Regions from separate parts of the Beggiatoa alba B18LD genome, predicted to be linked through region 2. Evidence: predicted binding sites of a transcription regulator. Region 2 holds the regulator's gene; each other region holds the start of a gene.
The links. The regulator PhoB, encoded in region 2, activates phosphate uptake and scavenging genes when phosphate is short. The targets are predictions, from matches to a motif close to GNNTGTCATAAAACTGTCANAT.
Positions count from the first base shown of each region.

Region 1: ppk1 (polyphosphate kinase 1) is a predicted target of PhoB. The motif match lies at 989-1,010, and genes of this name have one in related genera.
Region 3: BEGALDRAFT_RS09120 (PhoX family protein) is a predicted target of PhoB. The motif match lies at 1,886-1,907, and genes of this name have one in related genera.
Region 4: BEGALDRAFT_RS10740 (PstS family phosphate ABC transporter substrate-binding protein) is a predicted target of PhoB. The motif match lies at 1,607-1,628, and genes of this name have one in related genera.

Region 1 covers NZ_JH600070.1:26,646-29,862, forward strand. The annotation lists gene BEGALDRAFT_RS00190 (vWA domain-containing protein) at 1-912, opposite strand, end outside; gene ppk1 (polyphosphate kinase 1) at 1,270-3,217, shown strand, end outside.
Region 2 covers NZ_JH600070.1:2,809,715-2,812,931, reverse strand. The annotation lists gene BEGALDRAFT_RS11440 (DUF2157 domain-containing protein) at 1-237, shown strand, start outside; gene mutM (bifunctional DNA-formamidopyrimidine glycosylase/DNA-(apurinic or apyrimidinic site) lyase) at 241-1,056, shown strand; gene phoB (phosphate regulon transcriptional regulator PhoB) at 1,097-1,792, shown strand; gene BEGALDRAFT_RS11425 (calcium-translocating P-type ATPase, PMCA-type) at 1,964-3,217, shown strand, end outside.
Region 3 covers NZ_JH600070.1:2,239,552-2,242,768, forward strand. The annotation lists gene BEGALDRAFT_RS09120 (PhoX family protein) at 1-1,809, opposite strand, end outside; gene trmB (tRNA (guanosine(46)-N7)-methyltransferase TrmB) at 1,936-2,625, opposite strand; gene rpmE (50S ribosomal protein L31) at 2,788-2,997, opposite strand.
Region 4 covers NZ_JH600070.1:2,612,414-2,615,630, reverse strand. The annotation lists gene purL (phosphoribosylformylglycinamidine synthase) at 1-411, opposite strand, end outside; gene BEGALDRAFT_RS10740 (PstS family phosphate ABC transporter substrate-binding protein) at 574-1,554, opposite strand; gene BEGALDRAFT_RS10735 (hypothetical protein) at 1,788-2,330, shown strand; gene BEGALDRAFT_RS10730 (hypothetical protein) at 2,608-3,217, shown strand, end outside.

The sequences.
Region 1 (3,217 bases), 2.8 Mb from region 2:
GGGCGTTGAAGGGCGGAAATATTGATTGTCCTTTTCTATCGGCTCTAATTTATCTAACTCGGCATAAATTTCTTCTAAAGCTTGGGTATCTCGTGCACGAAAATAACGCCCTTGTGTTTTTTCAGCGATAGCCGTTAACGTTTTCTCGTCTAAATCGCTAGATGGGTTAATGCGTCGCGTGCCAAATAAATCCCGAACAAGCATTTCATCTGCGCCAACACCTATCGTATAAATTTTTAATCCTGCCTGTGCGGCTAAATCAGCCGCTTTGAGTGGCTCTACTTCCCCAGCGGTATTTGCACCATCGGTTAATAAAATCAAAATTCGACTGTTGACGGGTTGATTGCGTAAGCGTTTTACAGCAAGACCGATTGCATCCCCAATGGCGGTTTTTTGCCCCGCTAAACCAATAGCGGACTCTAACAGTAAAGTACGTACAGTTGTACGGTCAAAGGTTAATGGCGTTTGTAAATAGGCTTGGTCACCAAAGAGAATCAAGCCAACACGGTCACCAACTCGCCGTTGAATAAAATCTCCAGCAACAGCTTTTGTTGCGGTTAAACGGTCAACCATTTGTTGATTGAGTTGAAAATCGCCAATTTCCATACTGCCTGATAAATCCACCGCGAGCATTAAATCACGACCACTAATGGGTAACTCGACAGGCTCGCCTAACCATTGTGGGCGGGCGCAGGCAATGACTAATGCTAACCAAGCAAGCACCATGAACAAGCGTTGTAATTGATATTTTTTCGGCGTTGTCGGAGTCGCTGTTTGTAATGTGCTAAAGTCTTCTAAAAAGGGTACACGAATCGCTACGGTACGGGCTGGCTTTGCAGGTTTTAACCCGTAGTGAATCAGTAGCGGGAGCGGGAGGGCTAGAAATGCCCAAAGCCATTCAAATTCCAACATTTTTTAATTTATTCTGATGCAATTTAGTGAGGGCAATAAAAAACTGACTCATTATGTGTGTGTATTCAGGGGAATTAAAGGAAATTTTCATGACAGTTCTGTAATTGATATATATTGCTTTATATTTCATAGTATAAGCAATAAGTAGATAGAGTTTTCATAGATAACTTGTGTTTATTTATATACCAAAATAGTTTGTAATGCGTATGATTAAGTGTTTTAAATAGATGATTCTATATCATTCTCTAAGGCAAGTTGAATAGTAGAAATTAGTTAAAGTGCCTGTATCTGTCATCTTATCGAAAATAAAACTTGATACGCTGATTCTCGAATAACGCTACTAAAGTGACCGTTGTGATGGACAATCCTAGAACAGAAGACCCTCGGGCGCGTGTGTATGCACGCAGAAAAGCCTCTAAAACAACTGAACAATTGACTACCCCAAGCATTAATACGAATACTATGGAAGAAATCGATTTAAATCGCCCTGATTTATATATTAATCGTGAATTGAGCTTGCTTGCTTTTCATCGTCGCGTACTTGCTCAGGCAAAAGATACGAGCAAGCCATTATTAGAGCGGTTACGTTTTTTATGTATTGCTAGCTCTAATTTAGATGAGTTTTACGAAGTACGGGTAGCAGGATTAAAAGAACAGGTTCAGTTTGGCTCTGTACAAACAGGGGCTGATAATTTATCCCCCCAAGAAATTTTAAATCGTATTAGTATCGCAGCGCATGATTTTGTCGATGAACAATATCGATTATTGAATAATGAAATTATTCCCAGTTTAGAAAAAGAAAATATTTATTTTCTAAAACGTGACCAATGGAATGAAACACAAAATCAATGGATTAGGGATTATTTTAATAATGAACTCTTACCCATTCTAAGTCCTATTGGTTTAGACCCTGCTCACCCTTTCCCGCGTATTCTGAATAAAAGTCTTAACTTTATTGTTTCTTTAAAAGGCAAAGATGCTTTTGGGCGCAATATTGACATGGCAGTTGTTCAAGCTCCCCGCGCCTTGCCCCGTTTAATTTCACTCCCCGCAGAAGCAAGCCAACGCCCGCAAGAATTTGTCTTTCTCTCTTCGATTATTCATGCCCATGTTGCGGATTTATTCCCTGGTATGGAAGTATTGGGATGCTATCAATTCCGCCTAACCCGCAATAGCGATTTATTTGTTGATGAAGAAGAAGTCGACGATTTATTGCGTGCATTAGAAGGTGAATTACCTGGCAGACGTTATGGCGACAGCGTGCGTTTAGAGGTTGCAGATAATTGTCCTGAAAAAATTGTGAATTACTTGCTGAAAAAATTCCAATTAGAACAACGGGAACTTTTCCAAGTGAATGGTCCTGTTAATTTAGGGCGTTTGATTGCTATCCCTGATATGTTAGACCGTCCTGAGTTAAAATATCCAAGCTTTACATCAGGATTACCTAAAAATTTAGGACGCAATTTATTTGCGACGATTCGAGAAGGGGATGTCCTACTCCATCATCCATTTCAATCATTTACCCCAGTGATTGACTTTGTGCGTCAAGCCGCCGCCGACCCGCAAGTTTTAGCCATTAAACAAACTTTATATCGAACAGGGCCTGACTCTGTGCTGGTTGATGCACTGGTTGAAGCAGCAAAAGCAGGGAAAGAAATCACCGTTGTTGTGGAATTACGCGCCCGTTTTGACGAAGAGGCTAATATTCGTCTAGCAAATCGATTACAAGAAGCGGGGGCACATGTGGTTTATGGCGTAGTGGGCTTTAAGACACACGCTAAAATCATGATGATTATTCGCCGTGAAGGTAAAAAACTCCGTCGTTATGTCCATTTAGGCACAGGTAACTATCATGCGAAAACCGCCCGTATTTACACCGACTATGGACTATTTACGTGCGACGAAGACATAGGCGAAGACGTGCATAAAATTTTTATGCAGCTTACATCGTTAGGGCGCAATGCAAAAATGCGCAAAATGTTACAAGCCCCATTCACATTACACAGTGGCATGATTGAACGCATTGCCCGTGAAGCAGAAAATGCAAAGGAAGGAAAACCCGCGCATATTATTGTAAAAGTCAACGCATTAACTGAAGCTGAAATTATCAGATCCCTATATCGTGCTTCTATGGCGGGGGTTAAAATTGACTTAATCGTGCGGGGAATTTGTTGTTTACGCCCAGGTGTAGAAGGGATTTCAGAAAATATCCACGTGCGTTCTGTCGTTGGACGCTTTTTAGAACATACACGCTGTTTTTACTTCCATAATGATGGCAAGCCAGAAGTGTATTGTGCCAGTGCAG
Region 2 (3,217 bases):
CGAAAAGTATTTGTGATTTTTGGCGCGTTAGGTGTATTGATTTATGTGGGACATTTATCTTACAAAGTATTTGCCGACTCTATTCTATTTCCCTTTGTGCTCACCTTTATTGGTCTTGGCGTGATTTATTTAGGCGTGCAATACCAACGCTACGCCAGCGTCATCGGGCATAAAATACAAGAAAATCTCCCTATTTCGTTAAAATCATTACTCCCATCACAACGCACAACCATATAAATCATGCCTGAATTACCAGAAGTAGAAACCACGCGCCGAGGGATTGCGCAACACCTAGAAGGGCACAGCGTTACCACCGTCGACGTGCGTGAACCGCGCTTGCGTTGGGCTGTTCCTGCCGACCTTGCCGAACAACTCCAAGGGCAAACTCTGCAACAAATTCAACGGCGTGGTAAATACCTACTCTTTACCTACCCAACAGGACATTTAATTATTCATTTAGGCATGTCAGGCAGTTTACGCATTGTCAGCCCTGATACCGCATTAAAAAAACATGACCACGTATTAATTCAATTTGATAATCAACAATGTTTGCGCTACCACGACCCGCGCCGTTTTGGCTGTGTTCTCTGGACAAACGAACCAGCACAACAACACCCATTATTAAGCGTGTTAGGCGTTGAACCCTTAGAAAACGAATTTACAGGCGAATATTTACATCAACAAGCTCAAAAAAAACAACAAGCTGTTAAAACCTTCATCATGAATAGTCATATAGTGGTAGGGGTAGGCAATATTTATGCGAGTGAATCCCTGTTTTTAGCAGGCATACACCCAAACCGTGCAGCAGGTGACATTGACTTAACCCATTATCAAACACTCGCAAACACCATCCGCGACGTGCTGACCGCTGCCATTGCGATGGGCGGGACAACCCTACGCGACTTCGTCAACACCCAAGGCGAACCAGGCTATTTTAGCCAAACCTTGCGCGTTTATGACCGTGCAGGCTTACCCTGCCTAAACTGTGGAACACCGATTGAACGCATGGTATTAGGACAACGGGCGACCTACTACTGTCCTCAATGTCAATCCTAAACGAACACTTTTTTATTTACTTACCTGTGTAATCACCAAAATGTCAGAGCAACCCATACTAATTGTTGAAGATGAAGCCCCGATTCGGGAAATGTTAAACCTTGCCTTGAGTAAAGCGGGGTTTACGGTTACAGAGGCTGCTGATGTCCGTCAAGCACAGACCCTAATTTTTAACCAACTCCCCAAACTGATTTTATTAGACTGGATGTTACCCAATAAAGTCAGTGGAATAGAATTTGCGCGTCAACTAAAAAAAGAGCCTCAAACCCAAGAAATCCCTATCATCATGCTGACCGCACGCGGTGAAGAAAGCGACAAAATTCGTGGCTTAGAAGTTGGCGCAGATGACTATGTGACAAAACCCTTTTCCCCCCGTGAACTCGTTGCCCGTATTAAAGCGGTTCTTCGTCGTGCCTCGACCCATTCTGAAGGTGAACAACTCGCGGTTAATGAATTACGCCTAGACCCCAATGAACACCGCGTGATGATTGCAGGGCAAGAGGTTCAAATGGGTCCGACAGAATTTCGCTTACTTTATTTCTTCATGCGTCACCCTGAACGGGTTTACAGCCGTAGCCAAGTATTAGACCAAGTTTGGGGGGGAAATGTTTACATTGAAGAAAGAACAGTTGATGTTCATATTCGCCGTTTACGCAAAGCCTTAGCTGACCATAACTATGATTATTTAATTCAAACTGTACGCGGTGTGGGCTATCGGTTTTCGACGAAGGAGTAATTGTAATACCTATTTTTTAGAACATACCTTTAATACTTAACACTTATAATACTTAACTCTCATAAAAAGCGCAGATTCGTATTAATACGTCTGCGCTTTTTTTATGCTAATTTATCCATAAAGTACAAACGCTTTCTAAAATATTCCCATTGAAAACTTTAAAGGTGCTGTATGCAATTTAATGTTGAAGGATTGAATGAACAAGCGGTGATTGAGTCACGTCAATTACATGGTTCTAATGCCGTCGCAACACAAGCGAGTGAAACATTCTGGGAAAAACTCTTCGCTAATTTTCAAGACCCTATCATTATTATTTTATTGATAGCGTTAAGCATTACCTTGATTTTAGCGGGCTTGGGGTACGCTGAATGGTATGAGGGCGTTGGAATTGCGATTGCGGTGATTTTAGCGACGTTTATTGCGACATGGTCTGAGCATAGTAATGAGGGGCGGTTTCGGCAGTTATTAGAAGAATCTTCCCGAATTCAAGTGAAAGTCTTTCGTCAAAAACGGTTAATGCACTTACCAATTGATGAGTTAGTCGTTGGGGATTATGTCTTTTTGCAATCTGGCGATACGATTCCCGCTGATGGTGTGTTAGTGGCTGGTCATCTCGATGTCGATGAGGCAGCTTTAACAGGTGAGTCGGAAACCTTGCAAAAACGCGCAACAGCGTTGGACGATGCAGAAAAGCAAGTATTTAGAGCAGGTTTAATTGTCGATGGGGAAGCGGTGATGCATGTTTTAGCTGTTGGGGCGCAAACGCTTTATGGTAAAACAATGCATGAGTTGGGAACAGCCGTCGATAGGTTGTCGCCGTTACAGGAAAAATTGGGTTTATTAGGTAAGCAAATCGCGCATGTTGCCTATTTTGGTGCGGGGTTTATTTTTCTGGCTTTTATGTTAAATCAGATTTTTTTAACGCATGAAGCTGGGATTAGTGCTTATTTTCAACAGCCGTTAGGCATTATTTTTCATGATATTTTTACCGCATTAATTTTATCTATCATTGTGATTGTCGTTGCTGTGCCTGAGGGGTTGCCGATGATGATTGCGATGGTTTTAGCGATTAATATGAAAAAATTGTTATCAGTTAAGGTGTTAGTGCGTAAATTGTTGGGGATTGAAACTGCTGGCAGTTTAACGGTGTTGTTTACGGATAAAACGGGAACATTGACACAAGGGCGTTTAGTGGTTGAAACGGTGTTGTTAGGGCAAGGCGAGGCTTTTCAGCAGTTTGCAGAGATGCCTAGCCGTTTGGGTAAGATGTTAGGGTTTGCCTTGCGGAATAATACGAGTGCGGTGATTGATATGCATGACCCCGCACATCCTGCTTTTGTCGGGGCTGACCGTACCGAACAGGCGTTATTGCGTTTTGTGCAAACTGAGTTAGTTCAGCAGGATGAATTAACGGTTGTGGAGCGT
Region 3 (3,217 bases), 570 kb from region 2:
TGTGGTAATCACGCCTGTGACTTCGCAACCGATAGGACCTGTAAAGAAGCGACGAATTTCGCCTGTAGTTGGGTCAGAGGCTAACATTTGGTTATTGCCAAAGGCTGCCATTTCTCCATCTAGCATAACGCTGTCGCTCATGTCCGTTTGAATCCATAAACGTCCAGTGTCATCAAACCATAAGCCATCAGGACAGGCAAAAATATCACCTTTGATATTGCCTTTATTTTCAGCAACGCTACTAGAAGGATTACCTGCTAAAACATAGATATCCCACTTCATTGTTAAAGCAGCAGGATCATTATTGGTTTCTGTCCAGCGCAGAATATGCCCCATGATGTTTTTTGCACGGGGGTTTGCTGCATCTGTTGCGGGGTTGTTGGTTGTGCCACGACCAGAGTTATTGGTTAGCGTGATATAAACCTGTTTATTTTTAGGATTGATTGCGACCCATTCAGGTCTATCCATGGGGGTTGCACCCACTAAGGTTGCCGCAATGCGGGTTTTAATCAGTACTTCGGCTTGATCGGCAAAACCATTTTCGGCGGTTAAACCATTTTGTCCATGAATCAACGGTAGCCAAACGCCTGTACCATCTGCTTTATACTGTGCAACGTATAAAATGCCATCGTCTAAAATGCCCGTTCCCACTGCCATATTGGCTGTACGGTTGTTTTTATCATAAGCACGATTACTAACAAATTTATAAATAAATTCATTGGTTTTATCGTCACCTAAGTAAACGACCACACGGTTATCATTGGTTAGAACGTATGCGGCGTTTTCGTGGCTAAAACGTCCTAAGGCTGTACGTTTGATAGGTTTAGAAGTTGGGTTAAAGGGGTCAATTTCGACAACCCAGCCAAAACGGTTGACTTCATGGGGTTCTTTATTAACATTAAAACGGTCATAGTGGACTTCCCATGAATAATTTGTTCCGCTACTGCTGACGCGGTCACGACTAATAATGGCTTGCATTTCAGTCGTTAATTCGCTGGCATTGGGCACAATAAAGTAGTTTTGATAGTTTTCTTCACAGGTTAAATAAGTGCCCCAAGGAGTCATGCCGTTAGCACAATTATTAATTGTGCCAATTACTTCACGCCCTGTTGCATCTGCGCTGGTTTGCATTAAGCGTGAACCAGCCGCAGGGCCACTCAAGGTCATCGGGGTATGAGTACTAATCCGACGTGCATAGTTAGAGGGACGAACAACAACCCAATCACTGCCACTTTTACGCACTTCAATGACGCTAACCCCATGTGCAGCCATTTCTTTATTGGCTTTTTCAATGGTATAGCCCGCTTTATCGTCGCGGTATCCACCCGTTGTATTTAACAAGGCATCGTCTATATATTCATGGTTCATGACTAATAAGCCATGACTAGAGGAGTTACCACCTGTTAATTGGTCGATGGGGAAGTAGTGCATCCCATCATGATGCGCGCCAGCTTGTACCATTTGTTCCGCTGCGGTATTGGAGGCATCAAAGCGGAATGCAGGACCATCAGAAACAGGGTCTCCCCAGCGATATAACACTTTCGCGCTATAGCCTTCAGGGACAACATGTTTATCTTCTGCACTGACAGGAACGGATTTAAAACCGAGACTGGGTAAATCTTCTTCGTCATCATCACTATTACAACCAGCAAGGCTAACACCAAACATGGAGGTAATGGCTAAACCTAAGCTTCCTTGTAACACTTGGCGACGAGATAAGCGAATTTCTAAAATATCGTTAAAGTGTGGATTATTTGGGTGTGGATTGCCAATTTCTTCTGGTAAATCATAAAATTGTCTGTCTTTCATAATTCTGGCTCATGCTATAACGGGTTCTTAAGGACGGGTTAAGCTAGCATAGGCGTATGAAATAACCTTGACAGTTTAATGACAATTAGATGACAAGCTGGAATTATATTAATTTAATACAATTAATTAGTCTTGAGTTGGTTCAATTTTTTGATAACGCAAATCCCAAACGCCATGCCCGTGGCGTTGCCCGCGCAATTCAAATTTTGTTAAGGGACGGTCAGCAGGACGGGGGGCGTAACTGTTTGGAGCGGTTAGATTTTGAAAGTGTGGGCAGGCTTCGACAACTTGCAACATTTGTTCAGCATAATCTTGCCAATCTGTTGCTAAATGAAAGAGTCCTCCAACTTTTAAACGACTTGCGAGTAATTCGACAAAATCGGGTTGAACTAAACGGCGTTTATTGTGGCGTTTTTTATGCCAAGGGTCAGGAAAGAAGAGATAGACCGCATCTAAGCTAGCGATAGCAAGATGATGTTGCAACAACAAGACGGCATCACCATTGATTAAGCGAATATTACTTAATTGTTCGGCTTCAATTTGCTTTAAGACTTTACCAAAACCCGGTAAGTGAACATCAATGCCGATGTAGTCAACGTCAGGATGTTGTTGTGCCATAGCAATCAAAGCATCTCCCATACCAAAACCGATTTCTAAATGTTTCGGTTGCGTTCGTGCAAAAATAGCATTTAAATCAAGCACGCCATCAGGTTCAATACCGTAGTGCGACCACAGGTCAGTATAAGCCAGTTGTTGAGAAGGGGTCATGCGTCCATTACGACGGACAAAACTACGAATATGAGAAGGCGATTGCATGTCAGACAAAGGCAGGAATAAGGAGACTAGCGGAAATTTTTCCCGGCTAACTGGAACAAATTCAGTCTGATTCTTTCAGGGAGAACGATTGCCGGGAAAAAGGATGGTAGGCGTGTTTCAAGGAAAACAGGACAACACCATAATAAGCGACAAAGTACAAAATTATGCGGCTTTGCTACCATATTTACGACGGAATTTATCAACGCGACCGCCCGTATCTAAAATCTTTTGCTTACCTGTATAAAAAGGATGGCAGGCAGAGCACACATCGATGTGTAAGTCTTTTTTAGTAGTAGAGCGGGTTTTAAAGGTGTTACCACAGCTACACGTCACATTGATTTCAGCGTAGGCGGGATGAATTTCAGGCTTCATAATAACTAAAAACCTCAATATTTTATGCTGGGTGTGTAATTCTAAGGGGTAAACAAAATGGCAATATATTTTAATGAAGTTACCCCCAAACAGCAAGTTATTTATTCTTTTTGATAGCAAAAAGTTATACACACCTATTACATCTCATACCTCTCAGGTTTTAAACGCATAAAACCTGATTGTCTGAATCAGGATTTTCAGGATTAATGGGATTAAAAAC
Region 4 (3,217 bases), 200 kb from region 2:
GACGGTTTCGGTCATGCGGTCATGTAAGAGGGGCATGAGTTGCTCAAGTTCGGCGTTATCTAATGGTGTGCTAGCGGTTACTGTCCAAATCGTACCATGCTCAATGCGTTTAATGCTGTTTAAGCCACAAATCGTCATGATTTCTGTGGCTTTACTAGACCAAGGCGAAATAGTGCCAATACGAGGAATAACAATCAGTTGTTGTCCATGGGGTAAAATGGGCGGGGTGTTTTTCCCATGTAATAACTGTTGTAAATGGTGGCTTTCCTCATCAGTTAATGGACGAGCGCAATCGAGCAAATAGAGATAATTGGCTTGTATAGATTGCAATGTGGGGAGAAAAGCTCTTGCGGTATGCAGTAATTTTTCGCAACGGAAAGGAGAAAGCGCGGAATCACCCGTATAAAACATGGTCGCCTCTTGGTTTAGCGTGTAAATAAACTATTTTAACAGAATTGTTTTACGGGTTTCTTGGGTTTAGTGGGGAAAGTGATGAAAAGGGTAGCAGGAAGCAGGCATAAAAAAACCCCGCTTTTTAGCAGGGTTTTTAAGGTTAAGCAAGATTAAAAAGGATTATTTTAATTTTGCTAACTCTTTCTCAATCAGTGCGTGAGGCAACGGTACATAACCGTCTTTTTTCACCACTTCTTGACCTTGTTTGCTCAGAATCATGGTTAAAAATTCTTTAACTAAAGGAGAAAGTGGTTTGCTTGGGTCTTTGTTGACATAGACGTATAAGAAACGGGATAAGGGGTATTCACCACTAATGACGTTTTTATATTTGTCAGCACCATCACCAACTAAAGCAGGCACGGTAGAAGCTCCCGTTTTGGGAGAGATGGCTAAAATTTTAACCCCAGAGGTTAAGTAGCCAATGCCTGAATAGCCAATGCCGTTTAAAGAAGCACTGATTGATTGCACGACAGACGCAGAACCGGGTTGTTCGTTGACGTTGTTTTTAAAGTCGCCTTTGCATAAAGCGTGTTCTTTAAAATAGCCGTAAGTACCAGAAACAGAGTTACGACCGAATAATTGAATGCTTTGTTCAGCTAAAGAGCCTTTTAAACCTACTTGACCCCATTTAGTGATGTCTTCAGCACCGCCACATTTTCTTGTAGAGGAGAAAATCGCATCAACTTGTTGGATAGTTAAACCATCAAGCGGGTTGTCTTTATGGACATACACAGCTAATGCATCAATCGCAACGCGAATTTCAGTCGGAGGATAGCCGAATTTTTTCTCAAACGCTTCAATCTCGCCGGGTTTCATAGGGCGACTCATAGGACCAGTATGGGCTGTTCCTTCAGTTAAAGCGGGTGGCGCGGTAGATGAACCTGCCCCTTGTACTTGAATGTTTACGTTAGGATAAAACTTTTTGTACTCTTCTGCCCACAGCGTCATGAGGTTATTCATGGTATCAGAACCAATGCTGGACAGATTACCAGAAACCCCACTGGCTCCCCCTTTGTAATCTTGCAAATCATCGATTGCAGAAACAGGGGTGGTCATCATAAAGCTAACGCTGAATAACGCAGCCGTCAGTAGCTTTTTCATCAAATACAACTCCTATGGTAAGTTTTGAAGCAATTACTATTATCTAAGCAATGTGTGACATATTAATGACAAAATAACTCGCATATAGAAGCGACACAATAAGCGATTTCTTTTTCAATCATATTTCATCGTTAAGGTAAATATTGGTAATGACCTAACAGCAGGTAGTATTGTTCTTCGTTACAATAGCCACAAAATTTAATTTTTTTTATGAATCACGAGTCAGAATAAATATGCAGTATTTATCATCTTTAGCCAGTCAAGGCACAGAAGCGTTTATTCCCGTTAAGTCGTTAATGATTAAAATGCGTTGGACAAGTGCCGCCGACCTCGATTTAGCCGCTGCCTATCAAACTAAAACAGGCAAGCAAGGTTTGGTGCATTATGCTGATTTGGGAAGTCTTGAGCATTTTCCCTTTATCAAACTCAGCGGTGACCAAGGGCGCGGAGACAGAAGCGGTAATAATGAGGAAACCTTATGGATTAACGCGCTAAATGATATGGCATATGTTTGGATTTTTTGCTGGGATTACGGCATGGTACAGAGCGGTAGCCGTGGGCGTTTTCAAGATTGCGATATTAGTTTACACGTGATTGATGATAACGAGGCGACTATTCAAGTCAAGGTCGATACCAGCGAAACAGGCAATGTATGCTGTATCGCCACGTTAGATAATAGCCAAGTAGTTGGAACAAAACTGATTAATGTCAGTAAAGTTGGCACATTGCGCGGTTTATCTAAATTAGAACAGTTATTAGGTGTTTTAAAGACATAAGTGCGTTATCTCGATTGATAATGCCTGATTAGTTCCATAGAGACTTGCTAGATTTAACCTGAGTTCGGCGAGTTTTATAAAACAAAACAGAGACCTGCTAGGTTTTGAAAACCTAGCAGGTCTTTTTTTTTCATGACACTGCCTTGTCATTGCGACCGCTTACTATAACGCACGATGTAATGCGTCATGTATTTATTGCAAATTACAGTCAGGTATCTATGTTCTTTATTTCAAAAAACATAGATATTATTTTGAATTATCACGCATTTTTTGAGGCATGATGAATATACAATTGTTGTTTAAAAGTCTTTTTCTCATGGGCTTATTAGCCAGTTCTGCGCTGGTTTCTGCATTACCTGATACCAGCGCACGTGAATATAAAATATTGTTAAATCCCAGTTTATTTAATGGGGCAAATCCTGAAATTGCGATTGCTTCGTACTGGACGGATTTACAAGCCGTGATTCAATCCAGCATTAATCGCAGTCGTAGTGGCAGTTTTACGCTGGATAAAGTACGGACTGTTAAATTTTACGATACACCAAGCACTTGCCGTTTACGGGCCAATGATTTTATTTTTCGGGAACGGGTAGAAAATGGACAGCGAGAAGTGACATTAAAATATCGCTCTCCTGACCGTTATGTCTCTGGATATCAAGACATGCAGGGCACTGGTAGCGATGCAGAAACGAAGTTTGAAGACGATATCAGTACGCCTTTTGTGGTGAGCTATTCTCATTCAACCAAGCAAAGTATTGGCAGTGGTAAAAATTTGAATAATATGGATGACCCTATTGGTTTATTCTCAGGGTTGAGCGCGTATCAATTTAATCCCAATGAAAGCATTACGTTGGTTGGTGGTTTAAGCATCAGCGAAGTGGTTTATA